DNA from 3 places in the Streptomyces sp. CA-179760 genome. Region 1 is predicted to be linked to each of the others. Evidence: riboswitches for the same ligand, from Rfam matches in the RefSeq annotation. Region 1 holds a riboswitch; each other region holds the start of a gene.

Region 1 (6,359 bases):
GTCGCACAGCTCCACGAGGGCCGTCTTCGCGGCGCACTCGGGCAGGGGGGCCAGCGCCGATCGGGCGTCCTGGGCGTAGCGGACGGTGTCCTTCCGGGCCTGTTCCAGCGCCGGGTGGGCGCGCAGCAGGCGCAGGGCCTCGGCGTGCCGTTCGTCGTCGGTGAGGTCGGAGTCCAGCAGCTCGCACAGGGCGATGTCGTCCGCGAGGCCGAGCCGTGCCGCCCGCTCACGCAGCCGCAGCACCGGCATGGTGGGGATGCCCTCGCGCAGATCGGTGCCGGGCGTCTTGCCGGACTCGTGGGAGTCGGAGGCGATGTCCAGGACGTCGTCCGCGAGCTGGAAGGCGACGCCGAGCCGCTCGCCGTACTGGGTGAGGACGTCCACGGTCGTCTCGTCGGCGCCGGACATCATGGCGCCGAACCGGCACGACACCGCCACCAGCGAACCGGTCTTGCCGCCCAGCACGTCCAGGTAGTGCTCGACGGGGTCGCGGCCGTCCTGCGGTCCGGCCGTCTCCAGGATCTGCCCGGTCACCAGCCGTTCGAACGCCTCGGCCTGCACCCGCACGGCCTCCGGGCCGAGGTCGGCCAGGGTGTGCGAGGCGCGGGCGAAGAGGAAGTCGCCGGTGAGGACCGCGACGGAGTTGTCCCAGCGGGCGTTCGCGCTCGCCACCCCGCGGCGCACGGTCGCCTCGTCCATCACGTCGTCGTGGTACAGCGTGGCGAGGTGGGTCAGCTCCACGACGACGGCCGACGGCACGATCCCGGGCGCGTACCGGTCACCGAACTGGGCGGAGAGCATCACGAGCAGCGGACGGAACCGCTTGCCACCGGCCCGTACCAGGTGCTGGGCGGCCTCCGTGATGAAGGGCACCTCGCTCTTGGTGGCCTCGAACAAGCCTTCCTCGACAGCCGCCAACCCGGCCTGGACATCGGCTTCCAGAGCCTGGTCCCGCACGCTCAGCCCGAATGGCCCGACGTCGGTCACGAGGGGTCTCCTGTCTGCTGTGTCTGCCGGTGATTACGCGGATTGTCGATAGGTCGCTGCCATCACTCGAGTCAGCGTATCCGGTCACGTTTCGATCACCGCCAGCGCCCATGGTTACAGGCCGGGTGGTATCTGATCACGACCGTTATGTTTTCGATCGGGCCATAAGACCAGACATTTGTCGACTTACCAGCTGATAGTGAGATATTCACGATTTGCCATGACGATTGAGCAAATTACCTTTGACGGCAATTGCCCCACGGGCTTGTGATCAGTGAGTTGAGTCACGTTAACCCCTTTACCGCCCCACCCCGACATTGACCCGTACCGCCTTCAGCCGAACGCCAGTTGAGTCTTGGCTCTCGCAAAGGATCAAGCGGACCAAACACCCCCGACCAAGGTCAACCGCGCGATATGTGACTCCGGCGCTTGTTCCCGACATGTGCTCTCGCATACGTTCCCGGCCAGTCCGGCGGACGCCGAATCCTGCCGCCGCCCGGACCCCCACACGAACCGACTCACTCACGCAGGGCAGGAGCGGGGGACCCAGGTAAGTCGCCGGTCCGCACAGCGGCACGGCTCGGGGTGAAGCCGCGCACGGCAGTACACCGCCGTACGCGGCCGGGCACCTCCCGGCCCGAACCCGACAGCTCACCTCGCAGGCGCCGGAGAGGAATTTCGCCATGGCCGGACGAGGCAAGCACCGTCGCCCCAGAACCAACCCGCTCACCCGAGGTATCGCCATCGCCGGCACCGGCGGAGCGGCACTCACCCTCCCGCTCCTCGGCGCGACCCACGCGAGCGCCGTAGAGCCCCAGGCGGTCAAGCCCGCCAAGTCCCTCACGTACACCGTGACCAAGGGCGACTCGCTCTACCGCATCGCGGACAAGTACGACGTCTCGGGCGGCTGGAAGAAGCTCTACAAGGACAACCGCTCCGCCATCGGCGACAACCCGAAGCTGATCCACCCGGGCCTGAAGCTGAAGGTGTCGACGACCAAGGCGGCCGCCGCCCCGAAGAAGGCGACCAAGTCGTCCGCCCCGGCCAAGCCGGCCGGCGGCGTCGCCAAGGCCACCCAGGCCTCCGCGAAGACCTACGCGAACAACCTCGACGGGTGGATCCGCGAGGCGCTGGACGTCATGGCCCAGAAGGGCATTCCGGGGTCGTACGACGGCATCTACCGCAACGTCATGCGCGAGTCGTCCGGCAACCCGCAGGCGATCAACAACTGGGACTCGAACGCCGTCGCGGGCACCCCGTCCAAGGGCCTGCTCCAGACCATCGACCCGACCTTCCAGGCCTACCACGTGGACGGCACGTCGTGGGACCCGTACGACCCGGTCGCCAACATCACCGCGGCCTGCAACTACGCGGCCGACCGCTACGGCTCGATCGACAACGTCAACGGCCCGTACTGAGCCGTCCCGCCCAGGAGTCGCTCGAGGACGACGGCGATGCCGTCGTCCTCGTTCGACAGGGTGATCTCGTCGGCCACGGCCTTGAGTTCGGGATGGGCGTTCGCCATCGCGACGCCGTGGGCGGCCCAGTCGAACATCGGGATGTCGTTGGGCATGTCACCGAAGGCGATGGTGTCCGCCGGCCTCAGCCCCAGGTGCTCGGCGGCCAGCGCCAGGCCTGTCGCCTTGGTGACGCCGCACGGCTGGAGCTCGACCGTGCCGGGCCCCGACATCGTCACCGTCGCCAGTGAGCCGACCACCGAACGGGCCGTCGCCGCCAGCTCGTCGTCCGTCAGGCAGGGATGGCGCAGCAGCACCTTGCTGATCGGCTCGCCCCACAGGTCGTCGCGCCGCTCGACCCGTACGGCCGGCAGGGTCGGGTGCGGCATGAGATAGCCCGGCTCGATGAGCGTGAGCCCGTCGACCCCGTCCTGGTCGACCGCCGCGTACACCTGCCCCACCTCGGCCTCGATCTTGCCGAGCGCGGTCTCCGCCAGTTCCCGGTCCAGGGTGATGGACCACAGCAGCCGGTCCGCGCCGGCGTCGTACACCTGCGCGCCCTGCCCGCACACCGCGAGCCCCGTGCAGCGGAGGTCGTCGAGGAGCGGTCGCACACGCGGCGCCGGCCGGCCCGTCACCACGAGGTGCTGAGCACCGGTGTCCGCCACCCGCGCGAGTGCGGCGAGCGACCGGTCGGAGAGGGTGTCGTCGCCGCGCAGCAGCGTTCCGTCCAGGTCGGTGGCGATGAGTGAATATGCGATGGGTGCGGCCATGATCTGAGAATACGGACAGCGCGCCCCTTCGTTTCATCGCACAGTGGACACCGATTGCCCGGTTGAAGGCCTCTGCACCGGTTGGCAACAACATGGTCCGCTACCTACCGTCGAGGCCGTCTCGGGCGGTACCTTCCAAGTGTCCAGGGGGGACTTGATCGGGGGGTCAGGTTGAGCAGTGGGCGCATTCGCGTGGCTGGGCCCGGGGAGCTCGGCGAAGGGGAAAGGGAGCGCTGGCGCGCACTGCGCGCTGCCTCCGAGGCACCACGCAACCCCTTCATGGAACCGGAGTTCACCGAAGCCGTCGGTCTGGTGAGGCCGCGGGCACGGGTCGCGGTGGTGTACGAAGGGCGGGAGCCGGCCGGTTTCCTGCCGTACGAGCGAGGGCCGTTGGGGCAGGGCCGGGCGATCGGGCTCGGTGTCTCGGACGCGCAGGGGGCGATCCTCCTGCCGGGGCTGGACCTGGACACGGGCCGGCTCCTGAGGGCCTGCTCGATGTCGAGCTTCGCCTTCGACAACCTGGAGGCCGAGCAGCGGCTGTTCGTCCGGTACGCGGCCGAGGAGCACGCCACCTACGTCATCGACGTGGAGAAGGGCTACGACACCTACGAGTCGGTGCTGCGCGCCCAGTCGCCGAAGTTCCTGAAGACCACCCTGGCCAAGGAACGCAAGCTGGGCCGGCAGGCCGGCGAGACGCGGTTCGTGTTCGACGAACGCGACCCGGCCGCGCTGCGCACCCTCATGGAGTGGAAGTCGGCGCAGTACCGCAGGACGGGCCGGCAGGACCGCTTCGCACGGGAGTGGATCACCCGGCTCGTGGGACGGCTGGCCCGGACCCGGGCACCGGAGTGCGCCGGGACGCTGTCCGTGCTGTACGCCGGAGAGCGGCCCGTCGCCGCGCATTTCGGACTGCGCTCGGCATCCGTCCTGGCCTGCTGGTTCCCGGCCTACGACCCGGAGTTCGCGAAGTACTCGCCCGGTCTGGCGCTGCATCTGCGCATGGCCGAGGCGGCGGCCGCCGAGGGCATCGGCATGCTCGACCTCGGGCGGGGCGCGGCGGAGTACAAGGACGCGCTGAGAACGGGCGAACTGCCCGTGTACGAGGGCGCGGTGACGCGGCCGGGGGCGGGCGCGGCACTGCACTGGCTGAGCCGCGAGCCGGCGCGCCGCGCGCACAGTTTCGTCCGGGGCAGGCCGCGGCTGGCGGCGCTGGCCGCACGGACCCTGAAGGGCGCGGCTCGGCTGCGCCGTACCTGAGCACGAGTTCGTACCTGACACGAGTGGGGGGTGAGGGGCGCATGGCTCGTTCGGCGCGTGCGCGGGAGGAGATACGTCGGTTCCTGGACATCGGGGCGGTGCAGGTCGCCGAGTTGGACCTCGACGGACTCGACGGACTCGACGGACTCGACGGTGAGGAGGCGGTGCTCAGACCCGGTCCGGGGAGCCCGCCGGTGACGCACGGCGAGGTGTTCGTGCTGGTCCGCAGGGGTGGGCGGCCCGTGGGCACGCTGCTCGGGCGGGTGCCGGAGGGGGCGGACGCGCGGGTCGTGCTGGAGGAGCGGGCGCGGGCGGAGTGTGCGGCCGGGGACGTCCAGGATGCCGGGGAGCCCGGGGCCGCCGGGGAGCCCGGGGCCGCCGGGGCCGCCGGGGCCGCCGGGGAGCGTCCGTACGCCAGTGTCGTCGTCGCGACCCGGGAGCGGGCCGGGCAGCTGGCCCGGGCGCTGGACTCGCTGCTGGCGCAGGACCATCCACGGTTCGAGATCGTCGTCGTCGACAACGCGCCCGTGACGGACGAGACGCGGGAGCTGGTGGAGCGGAAGTACGCCGAGCGGGTGCGGTACGTGTGCGAGCGGGTGCCCGGCCTCGCGGTCGCGCACAACACGGGCCTCGCGGCCGTGCGGGGCGAGGTGGTCGCCTTCACCGACGACGACGTCGTCGCCGACCCCCGCTGGCTGACCGAACTGACCGCGCCCTTCGCCGCCGACCCCGGGCTCGGCTGCGCCACCGGGCTGATCCTGCCCGCGCGCCTGACGACCCCGGCCCAGGTGCTGCTGGAGAGCCACGGCGGCTTCGCGAAGGGCTTCACTCCAAGGACGTACGACCCGGCGCGTCCCCCGGGCGACGAACCGCTGTTCCCGTTCACGGCGGGGCGGTTCGGCTCCGGCGCCAACATGGCGTTCCGTACGGCGGTGCTGCGTTCCGTCGGCGGTTTCGACCCGGCCACCGGTGCCGGTACGGCCGCCCGGGGCGGTGACGACCTCTATGGCTTCGTCCGTGTCCTGGCCCAGGGCCACCGGCTGCGCTACACGCCGTCCGCACTGGTGTGGCACCACCACCGGGAGACCTGGCAGGACCTGGAGACCCAGGCGTACGGCTACGGCGCCGGGCTCACCGCCTATCTGACCGCGGTGCTGGTGAACCGTCCCGCGCTGCTGCCGGCGTTCCTCGCGCGGCTGCCCCGCGGCCTCGCCCACGCCCGCACGCTGACGGCCGTACGCGAGACGGACGGGGGCGGGGCTCCGGGTGACCACGACGTGCGGACGCATCCCTGGCCGCGACGGCTGTCGCGGTTGCAGCGCAGGGGCATGCTGTACGGGCCCGTCGGCTATGTGCGGGCGCGGCGGGCGCTGCGCGCCACGGTTCGCGCGACGGAGCGGGGGGCGAGATGAGGACGTCGGCACGTACGCGTGGAGAGGGGCCGGTATCGCCCTCGGGGGCCCCGGCCATCCCCGTCTTCCTGTATCACGCCGTGATGGACGACCCGCCCGACTGGATCGCCGAGTTCACGGTCACGCCACGGCAGTTCGCGGCCCACCTCGACGCCCTCGCCGACAGCGGCCGTACACCCGTCACGATCAGTACGATCGCCGACCATCTGGCCGGACGGGCGCCCTTGCCGCCCCGGCCCGTGCTGCTCACCTTCGACGACGGCTTCGCCGATCTGCCCGGCCCGACCGCCGAGACACTGGCCGGACGCGGGCTGCCCGCCACCGCCTATCTCACCACCGGCGCCATCGCTCCGGGCGGCCGCAGTCTGCTGCCGCCCGCCCCGATGATGACCCTGGACCGGGCGGCGGAGCTGGAACGTTCCGGCATGGAGATCGGCAGTCACACCGTCACCCACGCGCAGCTCGACACCCTG
Region 2 (6,359 bases), 2.6 Mb from region 1:
GCTTTCCCAGCTGCACGGCCGGTGGGGTGCCGAGTCGCGGCTGACGCGCTCCGCCCTCACCTACGGCGAGAAGGTCATCGGCAGCCGCCGCGGCCACACCTCCCACCAGCATCTGCCATGGGTCGCGCTCGACACCGACGCGACCGAGGAGCGCGGGGAGGTCTACGGCTGCGCCCTGGGCTGGTCCGGGTCCTGGCGGATCTCGGTCGCCCAGCTCCCGGACGCGCGCGTGCAGATCACCGGCGGGGCCGGGTACGACGACTCGGGGCTGCTGAGGCTGGGCACGGGCGAGTCGTACACCACCCCCGTCTTCGCCGGGCTCTGGAGCGACGGCGGCTTCGGCGGGGCCAGCCGCGCCTGGCACGCCTGGCAGCGGGCCCACGTCGTCCCGGACGCGGACCAGGACCGCCCGGTGCTGTTCAACTCCTGGGAGGCGACCGAGTTCGACATCTCGCAGGAGCAGCAGCGGGCGCTCGCCGAGCGGGCCGCCGCCATGGGTGTCGAGCTGTTCGTGGTCGACGACGGCTGGTTCGGGTCCCGGACCAGCGACCGGGCCGGGCTCGGTGACTGGACACCCAATCCCGACCGCTTCCCGGGCGGGCTGAAGCCGCTCGCCGACCATGTGCACGGCCTCGGCATGCAGTTCGGGATCTGGGTCGAGCCTGAGATGGTCAACGCGGACAGCGACCTGTACCGCGCGCATCCCGACTGGGTGCAGTACCAATCAGGACGAAAGCGGACGGAGTTCCGTAATCAGCTCGTACTGAACCTGGCCCGCGAGGATGTCCAGGAGTACCTGTGGGAGCAGCTCGACGGGCTGCTCTCCAGCGCGCCGATCGACTACGTCAAGTGGGACTTCAACCGCTGCTTCACCGACGCCGGCTGGCCGGACGACCCCTACCCGCAGCGGCTCTGGGTCGACCACGTCCATGCCTTGTACGCCCTGCTGGACCGGCTGCGGGCGGCCCACCCCGGGGTGGCCTTCGAGTCCTGCTCGGGGGGCGGCGGGCGCATCGACCTCGGGGTGCTGGGCCGCACGGACCAGGTGTGGACCTCCGACAACACGGACCCGCTCGACCGGCTCGCCATCCAGCACGGCTTCAGCCAGATCCATCCGGCCCGGGTCATGGCCGCCTGGGTCACCGACAGCCCGAACGCCATGCTCAACCAGCGGGCCAGTTCCCTGCGGTTCCGGTTCGTCAGCGCCATGGCCGGAGTGCTCGGGGTGGGCGGCGACCTCACGCGATGGACGCCGGAGGAGCTCGCCGAGGCGCGGGAGTGGGTCGGGCTCTACAAGGAGATCCGGCCCGTGGTGCAGCGCGGCGACCTGTACCGGCTGCGACCCCCGGAGGGCGGCCTGAGCGCGGTGCAGTACGTCCTCGGTGACGAGACCGTCGTCCTCGCCTGGCTCCAGGCGCAGCGCTACGGCGAGCCCGTTCCGGCTCTACGGCTTCGGGGCCTCGCCCCGGCAGCGGTGTACGAATGCCTCGAAACGGGCGAAGTTCACCGAGGGGCCGTACTCGCCCATCACGGACTGCGGGTCGGTCTGCGCGGGGACCTGGACGCCACGATCGTCCGCCTTCGATGCAAGTAGCCGTTCTGTCCGAATCTGGCGATTAGGGAACTTAAGGCCTTTCAGGTGTTTCGGTATAACGTGCCCCGATCGTAAAGGAGATGAGGTCGGGGTGCGTGACCATCGTCATATTCGTGACGATGTGTTGTCATCATGTTCACGTAATTCTTGCGTTATTCAGGGGCATTGAGGAAAAACAGAGATCGCGAATCCACGCTCGGTGACGGGAAATGTGCCGACGCGTCAAGAAAAACGTCCTCACGGGCAACCGCAAGCTTGTCCCATTGCGTCTCGGTCGCTTACGTTCCACACCAATCCGGACGGACGCCTAATCCTGCCGCCGCCCGGAGCCCGCACACACTCACCCGTGTATGGCAGGAGCGGGGGACCCACAGGTAAGACGCCTGTTCCGGTTCCCGGAACGGCTTGGGGTACAGCCGCACTTCGGCGCGGCCGGGCATCTCCAGCCCGCACCCGACAGCTCACCTCGCAGGCGCCGGAGAGGAATCCGCCATGCCCGCGAAGGGTAAGCATCGCCGCCCGAAGTCCCAGCGTTTCACCCGCTCCATAGCCGTCGCCGGAACCGGTGGGGCCGCCCTCGCCCTTCCGCTCATGGGGGCCGCCGGCGCCCATGCCGCGACCCCGCAGTCGGCCCCGGAAAAGGCCGTCCAGTCCGCTCCGGCCGCCGGGAAGAAGGCCGCCGAGAAGGCCACGGGCGCCCACACGTACACCGTGAAGGCCGGCGACTATCTCGCGAAGATCGCCGGCGACCAGCACGTCAGCGGCGGCTGGAAGAAGCTCTACAGCGACAACCGTGACGCCGTCGGCTCCGACCCGTCGCTGATCCACCCGGGCCTGAAGCTCTCGATCGGCAAGAAGGCGGCGAGCGCGCCCAAGACGCAGTCGTCCGCGCCCAAGGCGGCCGAGAAGCCGAAGGCGTCGGCTGAGAAGTCGTCCGCCTCCGAGTCGTCCTCGAAGGCCGACACCGCCGCGAAGCCGGCCGCGGCGAAGCCGGCCGCCGAGGCCTCCGGCTTCAGCCTCCCGGTGGACGGCGCCTCCGTCGGTACGCCGTACCACATGTCCGGAAGCATGTGGTCCAGCGGCTACCACACCGGTGTCGACTTCGTCGTCCCGACCGGCACCTCGCTCAAGGCCGTCGGCGCCGGCACGGTCGTCTCCGCCGGCTGGGGCGGCGCGTACGGCAACCAGGTCGTCATCCAGCTCGAGGACGGCAAGTACGCGCAGTACGCCCACCTGTCCCAGCTCTCCGTCTCGGCCGGCCAGACCGTGACGGCAGGGCAGCAGATCGGTCTGTCCGGTGCGACCGGCAATGTGACCGGACCGCACCTGCACTTCGAGATCCGCACCACGCCGGACTACGGCTCGGACGTGGACCCGGTCGCCTACCTGCGTTCGCACGGCGTCTCCGTGGGCTGACCGATCGCACGACCACCTGCCTGACACGCGGCCGAAGGCCGGACCCCGATCCCCGGGTCCGGCCTTCGGTGTGTGCGCATCCGTCGATCGTCTCAAGGGATCGACAGGGGGCGGCAGTTGGGACACAGTGATCCCGTCGTGAGTGCAAGCGCTTTCTGAAGGAGCTGTGTCCCGTGCCGACCACCCGCAGAACGTTCGGAGCCCTGGCCGCCGGAGCCGCGCTGGCGGCCCTCGCCCCGACGGGGAGCGCGACCGCCGCGCCCCGGCACCGCCGCCTCATCGCCCACGACGGCTTCCGCCACGGTCTCGCCCAGTGGGCGACCGAACTCCAGGACGGCGGCACCGTCACCGCTTCCCGTGGCGTGCTGGAGATCGACGTACCCGGCGGGGCGACCGTCTGGTTCAGACGGCGTCTCGAGGGGCCGTACGTCATCGAGTACACCGCGACGCCCGTCGCCGAGGGCGGGGTCAACGACCGGGTCTCGGACCTCAACAACTTCTGGAACGCGACCGACGTCCGCTCCCCGGAGGACCTCTTCGCGACGCCGCGTGGCGGGGCGCTGGAGGAGTACGACCACTTGACGGCGTACTACGCCGGGTACGGCGCCAACTACAACACCACGACCCGGCTGCGGCGTTACGTGGGCCAGGCAGGTGTGCGTCCTCTGATCCACGACTACACCGAGCCGCTGCTGGTCCCGGGCGAGCCGAACCGGGTCCGGATCGTCTCCGACGGGTCGACGGTGCGGTGGTGGAACAACGGGCGGCTCGTCTTCGACCACACCGACCCGCAGCCGTACACGAGCGGGCACTTCGCCTTCCGGACCGTGTGGAGCCACTTCCGGATCACGGGCTTCCGGGTCTGGCGACTGACCCCGCAACATCGTTGACGGGTGGCCTATTCCGGAGTTGGCGAACACTTTAGGAGTGGCTTATATCACCGCCCGTCAACCCCTTCCTACGGTCGCGTAGGTCACATTCGAGGGTGAATCATGAGCGGCTGTGGCAGACGATTCGAAGAGTGACAGCAGAGCAGTGATCGGGTCGTACGTGGCGGTGGGGGACAGCTTCACCGAGGGCGTCGGCGATCCCGGCCCCGAGGGGGCGTTCGTCGGCTGGGCCGACCGGTTCGCCGTGCTGCTCGCCGACCGCAGGCCCGAAGGCGACTTCCAGTACACCAACCTGGCCGTACGCGGAAAACTCCTCGACCAGATCGTGGCGAACCAGCTTCCGCGGGCCGTCGACATGGCCCCGGACCTCGTCTCCTTCTGTGCCGGGGGCAACGACATCATCCGGCCCGGCACCGACCCGGACGAGGTGGCCGAGCGGTTCGAGAGTGCCATCGCCCAGCTGGCCGCGGTGGCCGGCACGGTGATGGTGACGACCGGGTTCGACACCCGTGGCGTGCCCGTGCTCAAGCATCTGCGCGGCAAGATCGCCACGTACAACGGGCATGTCCGGGCCATCGCCGACCGGTACGGCTGCCCGGTGCTCGACCTGTGGTCCCTGCGCAGTGTCCAGGACCGCCGGGCTTGGGACGCCGACCGGCTGCACCTGTCACCCGACGGGCACACTCGCGTGGCGCTCCGCGCGGGGCAGGTGCTGGGGCTTGAGGTACCGGCCGACCCCGAGCAGGAGTGGCCCCCGCTGCCGCCCCGCGGCACTCTCGACATCCGGCGGGACAACGTCCACTGGGCACGCGAGTTCCTGGTGCCGTGGATCGGACGCCGACTGCGCGGGGAGTCGTCGGGTGACCACGTGACGGCCAAGGGCGCGCTGTCACCGGCGGACATCAGGATGCGGATCGATTCGGTGGCGTGAGTGCGGCCGGGGTGGGGGTGCCCGGGGGCGACGGGCTCACGGCAGGGCCGCTGACTCCAAGCCCAGTTCCCGGGACAGCGCGTCCTCCACCCACTCCCGCGCCCGCGGCACCGCACCCTCGTAGGACGTCAGCTGGACGGCGAGTCCGTCGAGCAGGGCGGTGAGGCGCAGGGCCGTGCCGTGCGGGTCGGGGCAGTGGAACTCGCCGGCCGCCACGCCCTCCGCGATGACCTCGGCGATGGCCGCCTTCCACTGCCGGTCGAGGTCCTGGGCGACCTCCCGCAGCGCGGGCTCGCGCAGCGCCGCCGCCCAGCCCTCGATCCACAGCCGCCAGCCCTTGGCCTGGCCCGTCGGGGCGTACCACCGTACGGCCGACCGCAGCCGGCGCAGCGCGGACGTCCGGCGGCCCAGCAGCTTGCGCAGATGTGCGAGGTCGCCCTCCGCCGCGTGCCGGAACGCGGCGGCCACCAGCTGTTCCTTCGTCGAGAAGTGATAGAGGACCAGCGCGTTGCTCACACCGAGCACCGAGGCGATGTCGGCGATCCTGACCGCCGTCACGCCCCGCGCCTCGATCTGCTCGACGGCGGCCCGCAGCAGATCACCGCGCCGTTCCGCCACGCTCAACCGGACCCTCGTCACGCCGTCACCCTACACATGCGCGTGCACCCTCTTGACGTGTGGATTCGGCCGGTTCGCCGTCCCTCAGCGGTACCAGCCGAAGCGCTCCGCGATCACCGGCAGCCGGTCCGCCGCGATCGCGTGGGCGGCCGTCCGCGGTGTCGTCCCGTCGGTCCGCGCCCGGGCCAGCATCCGCTCGACGAGGGCCCGCATCGAGCCGCGGGTGTGGGCGAACGCCTCCTCCGCGTCGGCGCCGATGTCCCCGAAGAGCGTCCACCACCACCAGGCGTTCGTCCCGGAGTTGACCACCACGTCCGGCAGTACGGTCACCCCGCGCGCGGCCAGCAGCAACTCCGCCTCCGGTCGTACGGGCATGTTGGCCGCCTCGACGACCCAGCGGGCGGTGATCCGCTCCTGGTTCCCGGAGTCGATCGCGTACGAGACGGCCGCGGGGACCAGGACGTCCGTGTCGGCCGACAGCCACGCGTCGCCGGGCAACTCGCGGTCGCCGGGCCGCAGCGCGGAGCGGTCCACGGTGCCGTGGGCGTCCCGCGCGGCGAGCAGCGCCTCGACGTCCAGGCCCGCCGGGTTGGCGATGGTGCCCTTGAGGTCCGCGACGGCCACGACCTCAAGCCCCGCGCGTGTGAGGAAGCGGGCGGTCGCCCCGCCCATGGTGCCCAGTCCCTGGAGGGCGACCCTCGTCCCCGTGTACGGCACCCCGGCCCGGTCCAGGGCGGTGAGAGCCGCCTCGGCCACACCGCAGCCGCCGACCAGCTCGTCGAGGCCGAGGCCGTCCACCTCGACGGCGAACGCGTCCCCGAGCCGCAGCCGCGCCTCGGCCTCGTCGTCCAGCAGCGGATACACGGCCTGTATGGAGGAGACCAGCCCCGCCTCGGCGGCGGCCCGGTCC
Region 3 (6,359 bases), 1.5 Mb from region 1:
ACTCCAGGTACATGAGGACGACATCGGTGTCGGGGTCCTCGTACCAGTACTGGAGCACGTCGTTGCCGGAGACGTCGGCCCGGTTGCCGGAGGAGACGAAGGTGGAGACGCCGGTCACGCCCGTGACGCCGCCGCCGCGGCGGTGCAGCCGGGACAGCAGGGCGATGCCGATCGCGCCGGACTGGGCGAACAGGCCGATCCGGCCCGGGCGGGGCGTCTCGGGGGCGAGGGAGGCGTTGAGCCGTACCCGCGGGGAGGTGTTGATGACGCCGAAGGCGTTCGGCCCGATGATCCGCATGCCGTACGTGCGTGCGTGCCGCACGAGTGCGCGCTGGTTCTCGCGCCCTTCGAGGCCGCTCTCGGCATACCCGGCGGAGACCACGACGAGCCCCTGCACGCCGTGCTCGCCGCACTCGGTGACGACTTCGGGGACGTGCTCGGCCGGTACGGCGACGACCGCGACGTCGACCGGGCCGTCGATGTCGCGCACCGATCGGAGCGCGGGCACCCCGTCGAGCTCCTTCTGATCCTCGGGGAGGGCCTTGTTCACGGCGTACAGCCGGCCGGTGAACCCGGCGTCGCGAATGTTGCCCAGAACACTGCGGCCCACGCCGCCCGGTGTGCGGCCCGCGCCGATGACGGCGACCGAGCCGGGCGCGAGCAGCCGCTGCACCGACCGGGCCTCGGCGCGGTGTTCACGCGCGTACTGCACGGCGAGGGAGCGGTCGGTGGGTTCGAGGTCGAACTCCAGACGGACCACACCGTCCTCGAAGCTGCGCTTCTGGGTGTACCCGGCGTCCGTGAACACCTTGATCATCTTGCTGTTGGCGGGCAGCACCTCGGCGGCGAAGCGGCGGATGCCGCGCTCCCTGGCGACCGCGCCGATGTGCTCCAGCAGGGCGGAGGCGACGCCCCGGCCCTGGTGGGCGTCCTGGACCAGGAAGGCCACCTCGGCCTCGTCGGCCGGTGCCGACGCGGGCGTTCCGTCGGCGCCGATCCGGTCGTAGCGTACGGTGGCGATGAACTCGCCGCCGACCGTGGCCGCGAGTCCCACCCGGTCCACAAAGTCGTGGTGCGTGAAGCGGTGGACGTCCTTGGCGGACAGGCGAGGGTACGGCGCGAAGAAGCGGTAGTACTTCGACTCGTCGGAGACCTGCTCGTAGAAGCTGACCAGGCGATCGGCGTCATCAACGGTGATGGGCCGGATGCGCGCGGTACCCCCGTCGCGCAGCACCACGTCGGCTTCCCAGTGGGCGGGATACTCGTGCCGGTCCGGCGAGGTCTGCATGGGCCCCAGAGTACGGCTAGCGTCCGACAGCGGGCGCGAGGCAGTCTGTGGAGGGCGTCAGTCGGGTCGAGGCCGCGATCCGACGGCACCCCGGGGCGGTTCATCAGGACCGCTCCGGCACAGCTTCACGTTATGGGAAACTGGTCTAGACAACCCTGAACACCGAAGGGCAGCAACACATGGCTGAGCGCCGCGTCAACGTCGGCTGGGCCGAGGGCCTCCACGCCCGCCCCGCTTCCATCTTCGTCCGAGCCGCCACGGCCGCAGGCGTCCCGGTGACGATCGCCAAGGCCGACGGCAAGCCCGTCAACGCGGCCTCCATGCTGGCCGTCCTCGGCCTGGGCGCCCAGGGCGGCGAGGAGATCGTCCTCGCCTCCGACGCCGAGGGCGCGGACGCCGCCCTGGACCGGCTGGCCAAGCTGGTCTCCGAGGGCCTGGAGGAACTGCCCGAGACCGTCTGAGTATTTCCCCGCGCCCGAACCGGCGCACACTGAAGAGCTCGTCCGAATTCCTCGGGCGAGCTCTTCGCCTTTCCGGCGCATTTCCTGTCGACGAACAGCCGGCGGACAGTCGGCGGGCAGCAGAAATAATCCCCCGCGATTTCCCGCTCTTTGTATACGGCTCCCGTGTTAATGCCGCAGGCTTGCCGTGTTTACGGCATGTTGCGAGTTCCTCACACGCTCGGCGCGCTCCCCGGCGGAGCCGAAACGCAGCCGGTGCGCGCCCGTCGCACGCTCGGTGTGCAGCGCCGTGACCGCCCGCGCGCGCTCACTGTCCCCGCGCGCCACCGCGTCCACGATCGCGCCGTGCTCGGCCCAGCACTCCACAGGTCCGGCCGGGGCCTCCACGGCGTACATCCAGGCGATCTTGTGCCGGAGCTGGGTGAGCATCGAGGTCAGCGCGGGGCTGCCCGAGGCCTGGGCCAGCGTCTCGTGGAACCAGCCGCCCAGAGAGCGCAGGTCGTCGCTGTTGCCCCGGCGGGCGCGCTCCTGGCCGAGCCTGACCAGACCGCGCAGCACCTTCAGATGGGCCTCTGTGCGGCGCTGGGCGGCGCGGGCGGCACCCAGCGGCTCCAGCAGCACGCGCATCTCCAGCAGGTCGGCGGCCTCCTGCTCGGTGGGTTCGGCGACACACGCGCCCGCGTGCCGCCGGGTGACCACGAAGCCCTCGGCCTCCAGGGTGCGCAGGGCCTCCCGGACAGGGACGCGCGAGACGCCGTAGCGGCGCGCGAGGAGCTCCTCGGTGAGCCGGCTGCCGCGCTCGTAGACACCCGCGACGATGTCGTCCCGGATGGCCGTGCACACCGAGTGCGCGGGAATACGCATACCGACCTCCGCTTAATCCCCGTGAAACGTCTACTGGTGACGCGTGTTCCGTGACTCTATTGCAATGAGCCGGAATTTCCGACGGCGAGCAGGAAATGAGGGATATTTTTTGGACAGTCGGCCGTGACGAACGCCGAAAGCCCCGGCTCGGGGAGCCGGGGCTTTCGGGAAGTACAGTCGCCTCAGATGTTCAGACGTTCACGCCGTGCGAGCGGAGGTAGGCGACGGGGTCGATGTCGGACCCGTACTCGGGGCCGGTGCGGGCCTCGAAGTGCAGATGCGGGCCGGTCACGTTGCCGGTCGCGCCGGACAGGCCGATCTGCTGGCCGGGGGTGACCTTCTGGCCCACCGACACGCTGCTGGACGACAGGTGGCCGTACTGGGTGTACGTCCCGTCGTTCATCTTGATCACGACCTGGTTGCCGTAGGAACCGCCCCAGCCGGCCTCGACGACCTCACCCATGCCGACCGAGTGGACGGCCGTGCCGCTGGCGGCGTGGAAGTCGACGCCGGTGTGACTGCCGGAGGACCAGACGGCGCCGCCGGACTTGTAGCCGGTGGAGACGTACGAGCCGGAGATCGGCGACACGAAGGTGTTGAGACGCTTGCGCTCGGCCTCGCGGGCGGCGCGTTCCTTGGCCTCGCGGGCCTTCTCGGCCGCTTCCTTGGCCTCCTTGGCCACCTCGGCGGCCCGCTCGCGGGCGGCCTCCTCGGCCTTCTTCTTGGCGGCGGCCTGTTCGGCCGCCTGCTTCTGGGCGACGGCCTGGGCGTCGATCTTCTGGGCCACGGTGTCGCCCATGGTGACGACCGGGGTGAGGCCCGTCTGCTCGGCAGCGGGCTCCGCGGCGAAGGCCGGGGCGGCCACGGTGCCGACGACACCGGTGGTGGCGAGGGCCGCGACACCCGCGGCGCGGGCCGTGCGGCGCTGGATCCGGCTGGGACGACGGTGCTTCCCGGTGGCGCGCGTGAACGCCATGTGGTGGCTGGTCCTTTCCTTCCCTCTCGCCTACCGGGTTAGCTGACGGGTTCGGAGCAGGAAGGTCTCCTACGGACCCCCTCGCGACTCGCGCGGGCGTCCGATTCACCCCAGGGACTGCGTGGGTCCCCGGCTCCCCTGGCTCGCGCCGTACGGGGACTCGGCGATGACTGTCCGGTGCCGCGGGTGCGGCGCACTGCCTGACGAACAGCCCGGACGACGCTAAGCGGCGCCACTTTCAATTCCCAAACGAATCCCGGTTTTTGTAGCGCATCCCACAGGGCAGACGGGAAACTCCCGCCCCAATTCGGGCATAAAGGAGCCCTGGTGCCTTAGAAGACAACCAGGGCCCCTACGCGCGCGCCGCTCTCCTCCCGCTACTCGGCGGCGACGACGGCGACTTCGCCGATGCCGAGGGCCTCCACGGGGCCCTTGATCTGCGCCGCGTCACCGACGAGGACGGTCACCAGACGGTCCCCGGGAAGGCGCTGACGGCCGCCGCGGTGGCCTCCACCGTGCCGGTCGCGGCGAGTTGCCGGTACAGCGCGGCCTGGAAGTCGTCGGGCAGGTGCTGCTCGACCTGGTCCGCCAGCGTGCTCGCGACGGCCGCCGCCGTCTCGTACTTCAGCGGCGCCACGCCGACCAGGTTCTGCACGGCGACGTCCCGCTCGGCGTCGGTCAGCCCCTCGGCGGCGAGGGTGCGCAGCACCGTCCAGAGGTCATCGAGCGCGGGGCCGGTGTTGGGGGTGTCCACGGAGCCGCTGATGGCGAGCATCGCGGCACCGGTCCCGTCCGGGGCGGACCTGAGGACCTGGGCGAACGCCCGCACGCCGTAGGTGTAGCCCTTCTCCTCGCGCAGGACGCGGTCCAGGCGGGAGGTGAGGGTGCCACCGAGGCAGTACGTGCCGAGCACCTGGGCGGGCCAGACGCGGTCGTGCCGGTCCGAGCCGATCCGGCCGATCAGCAGCTGCGTCTGGACGGCGCCCGGACGGTCCACGATGACGACCCGGCCCGTGTCGTCGGCGGTCACCGGCGGCACCGGCCGCGGCTCGGCCGAGGAGCCGGTCCAGGCGCCCAGCGTGTCGCCGAGCAGCGCGTCGAGGTCGATGCCGGTGAGGTCGCCGACGACCACGGCGGTGGCCGTCGCGGGGCGGACGTGCTTCTCGTAGTAGCCGCGTACGGCCGCGGAGTCGATCGCGGCGACCGTCTCCTCGGTGCCCTGCCGGGGCCGCGACATGCGCGAGCCCGCCGGGAACAGCTCCTTGGAGAGCTCCTTGGCGGCACGGCGGGCGGGGTTGGCCAGCTCGTGCGGGATCTCGTCGAGGCGGTTGTTGACCAGCCGCTCGACCTCGCTGTCCGCGAACGCGGGCGCCCTGAGGGCGTCAGCGATCAGGTGGAGTCCCTTGGCGAGCCGGGAGGCCGGCACCTCCAGGCTCAGCCGGACGCCCGGGTGGTCGGCGTGCGCGTCGAGGGTGGCGCCGGCACGCTCCAGCTCGGCGGCGAAGTCCTCGGCGGAGTGCTTGTCGGTGCCCTCGGAGAAGGCCCGGGCCATGATCGTGGCGACCCCGTCGAGGCCGGCCGGCTCGGCGTCCAGGGGGGCGTCCAGCAGCACCTCCACGGCGACGACCTGCTGGCCGGGGCGGTGGCAGCGCAGCACCGTGAGGCCGTTGTCGAGCGTGCCGCGCTCGGGGGCCGGGAAGGCCCACGGCTTGGCGTCGCCCGCCTGCGGCTGCGGGTGGAAGTCCATCGTGGCGAGCTCGGTCACTTGGCCGCCTCCTCGTTCTCGTCCGTGGCCGCGGCCGCGGTGTCCTCGATGCTGTCGGCGTCCTCGCCGGTCTCGTCGGCGACGGGCTCGTAGACGAGCACCGCGCGGTTGTCGGGCCGCAGACGGGCCTTGGCGACCTCCTTGACCTCCTCCGCCGTGACCTCCAGGACGCGCTGCACGGCGGTCAGGGCGAGCTGCGGGTCGCCGAACAGCACGGCGTACCGGCACAGTTCGTCGGCCCGTCCGGAGACCGTGCCGAGCCGGTCCAGCCACTCGCGCTCCAACTGGGCCTGGGCGCGCTCCATCTCCTCGGCCGTGGGGCCCTCCTCGGCGAACCGGGCGAGCTCCTCGTCGATGGCGGTCTCGATGACCGGCACCTCCACGTCACCGGACGTCTTCACGTCCAGCCAGCCCAGGGAGGGTGCCCCGGCGAGCCGCAGCAGGCCGAAGCCGGCGGCCACGGCCGTACGGTCCCGTCGTACGAGGCGGTTGTAGAGACGAGAGGACTCGCCGCCGCCGAGGACGGTGAGGGCCAGGTCGGCCGCGTCGCACGCGCGTGTGCCGTCGTGCGGCAGCCGGTAGGCGGCCATCAGGGCGCGCGCCGGGACCTCCTCCTCGACGACCTCGCGCAGCTGCTCGCCGATGGTCTCCGGCAGCGAGCCGTCCCGGGGCGGGTGCTTGCCGTCGTGGCCGGGGATGGAGCCGAAGTACTTCTCGATCCAGGCCAGGGTCTGCTCCGGGTCGATGTCGCCGACCACGGAGAGCACGGCGTTGTTCGGCGCGTAGTAGGTCCGGAAGAACGCGCGCGCGTCCTCCAGGGTCGCCGCGTCCAGGTCGGCCATCGAGCCGATCGGGGTGTGGTGGTAGGGGTGGCCCTCCGGGTAGGCGAGGGCGGTCAGCTTCTCGAAGGCGGTGCCGTAGGGCACGTTGTCGTAGCGCTGGCGGCGCTCGTTCTTGACGACGTCGCGCTGGTTCTCCATCGACTCGTCGTCGAGGGCGGTCAGC

Evidence for each region. Region 1 has a riboswitch for cyclic di-AMP ahead of ACQEV8_RS26115 (transglycosylase SLT domain-containing protein). Riboswitches for the same ligand answer to the same signal wherever they lie in the genome.
Region 2: it holds a riboswitch for cyclic di-AMP, as region 1 does, so the genes downstream of both, ACQEV8_RS37610 (M23 family metallopeptidase) here and ACQEV8_RS26115 (transglycosylase SLT domain-containing protein) in region 1, are expected to answer to the same signal.
Region 3: it holds a riboswitch for cyclic di-AMP, as region 1 does, so the genes downstream of both, ACQEV8_RS32830 (M23 family metallopeptidase) here and ACQEV8_RS26115 (transglycosylase SLT domain-containing protein) in region 1, are expected to answer to the same signal.

The regions. Positions count from the first base shown of each region.
Region 1 is NZ_JBNJLZ010000001.1:5,736,517-5,742,875, reverse strand. It holds gene ACQEV8_RS26120 (polyprenyl synthetase family protein) at 1-987, opposite strand, end outside; cyclic di-AMP (ydaO/yuaA leader) riboswitch at 1,497-1,667, shown strand; gene ACQEV8_RS26115 (transglycosylase SLT domain-containing protein) at 1,671-2,405, shown strand; gene ACQEV8_RS26110 (HAD family hydrolase) at 2,369-3,217, opposite strand; gene ACQEV8_RS26105 (GNAT family N-acetyltransferase) at 3,404-4,474, shown strand; gene ACQEV8_RS26100 (glycosyltransferase) at 4,516-5,886, shown strand; gene ACQEV8_RS26095 (polysaccharide deacetylase family protein) at 5,970-6,359, shown strand, end outside.
Region 2 is NZ_JBNJLZ010000001.1:8,313,861-8,320,219, forward strand. It holds gene ACQEV8_RS37605 (alpha-galactosidase) at 1-1,594, shown strand, start outside; cyclic di-AMP (ydaO/yuaA leader) riboswitch at 1,926-2,082, shown strand; gene ACQEV8_RS37610 (M23 family metallopeptidase) at 2,087-3,010, shown strand; gene ACQEV8_RS37615 (DUF6250 domain-containing protein) at 3,184-3,900, shown strand; gene ACQEV8_RS37620 (SGNH/GDSL hydrolase family protein) at 4,046-4,831, shown strand; gene ACQEV8_RS37625 (TetR/AcrR family transcriptional regulator) at 4,868-5,470, opposite strand; partial or broken gene ACQEV8_RS37630 (Glu/Leu/Phe/Val dehydrogenase dimerization domain-containing protein) at 5,534-6,359, opposite strand, start outside.
Region 3 is NZ_JBNJLZ010000001.1:7,208,044-7,214,402, reverse strand. It holds gene ACQEV8_RS32845 (GNAT family N-acetyltransferase) at 1-1,288, opposite strand, end outside; gene ACQEV8_RS32840 (HPr family phosphocarrier protein) at 1,468-1,749, shown strand; gene ACQEV8_RS32835 (GntR family transcriptional regulator) at 1,918-2,613, opposite strand; gene ACQEV8_RS32830 (M23 family metallopeptidase) at 2,804-3,589, opposite strand; cyclic di-AMP (ydaO/yuaA leader) riboswitch at 3,602-3,765, opposite strand; partial or broken gene ACQEV8_RS32825 (M16 family metallopeptidase) at 3,967-5,354, opposite strand; gene ACQEV8_RS32820 (M16 family metallopeptidase) at 5,351-6,359, opposite strand, start outside.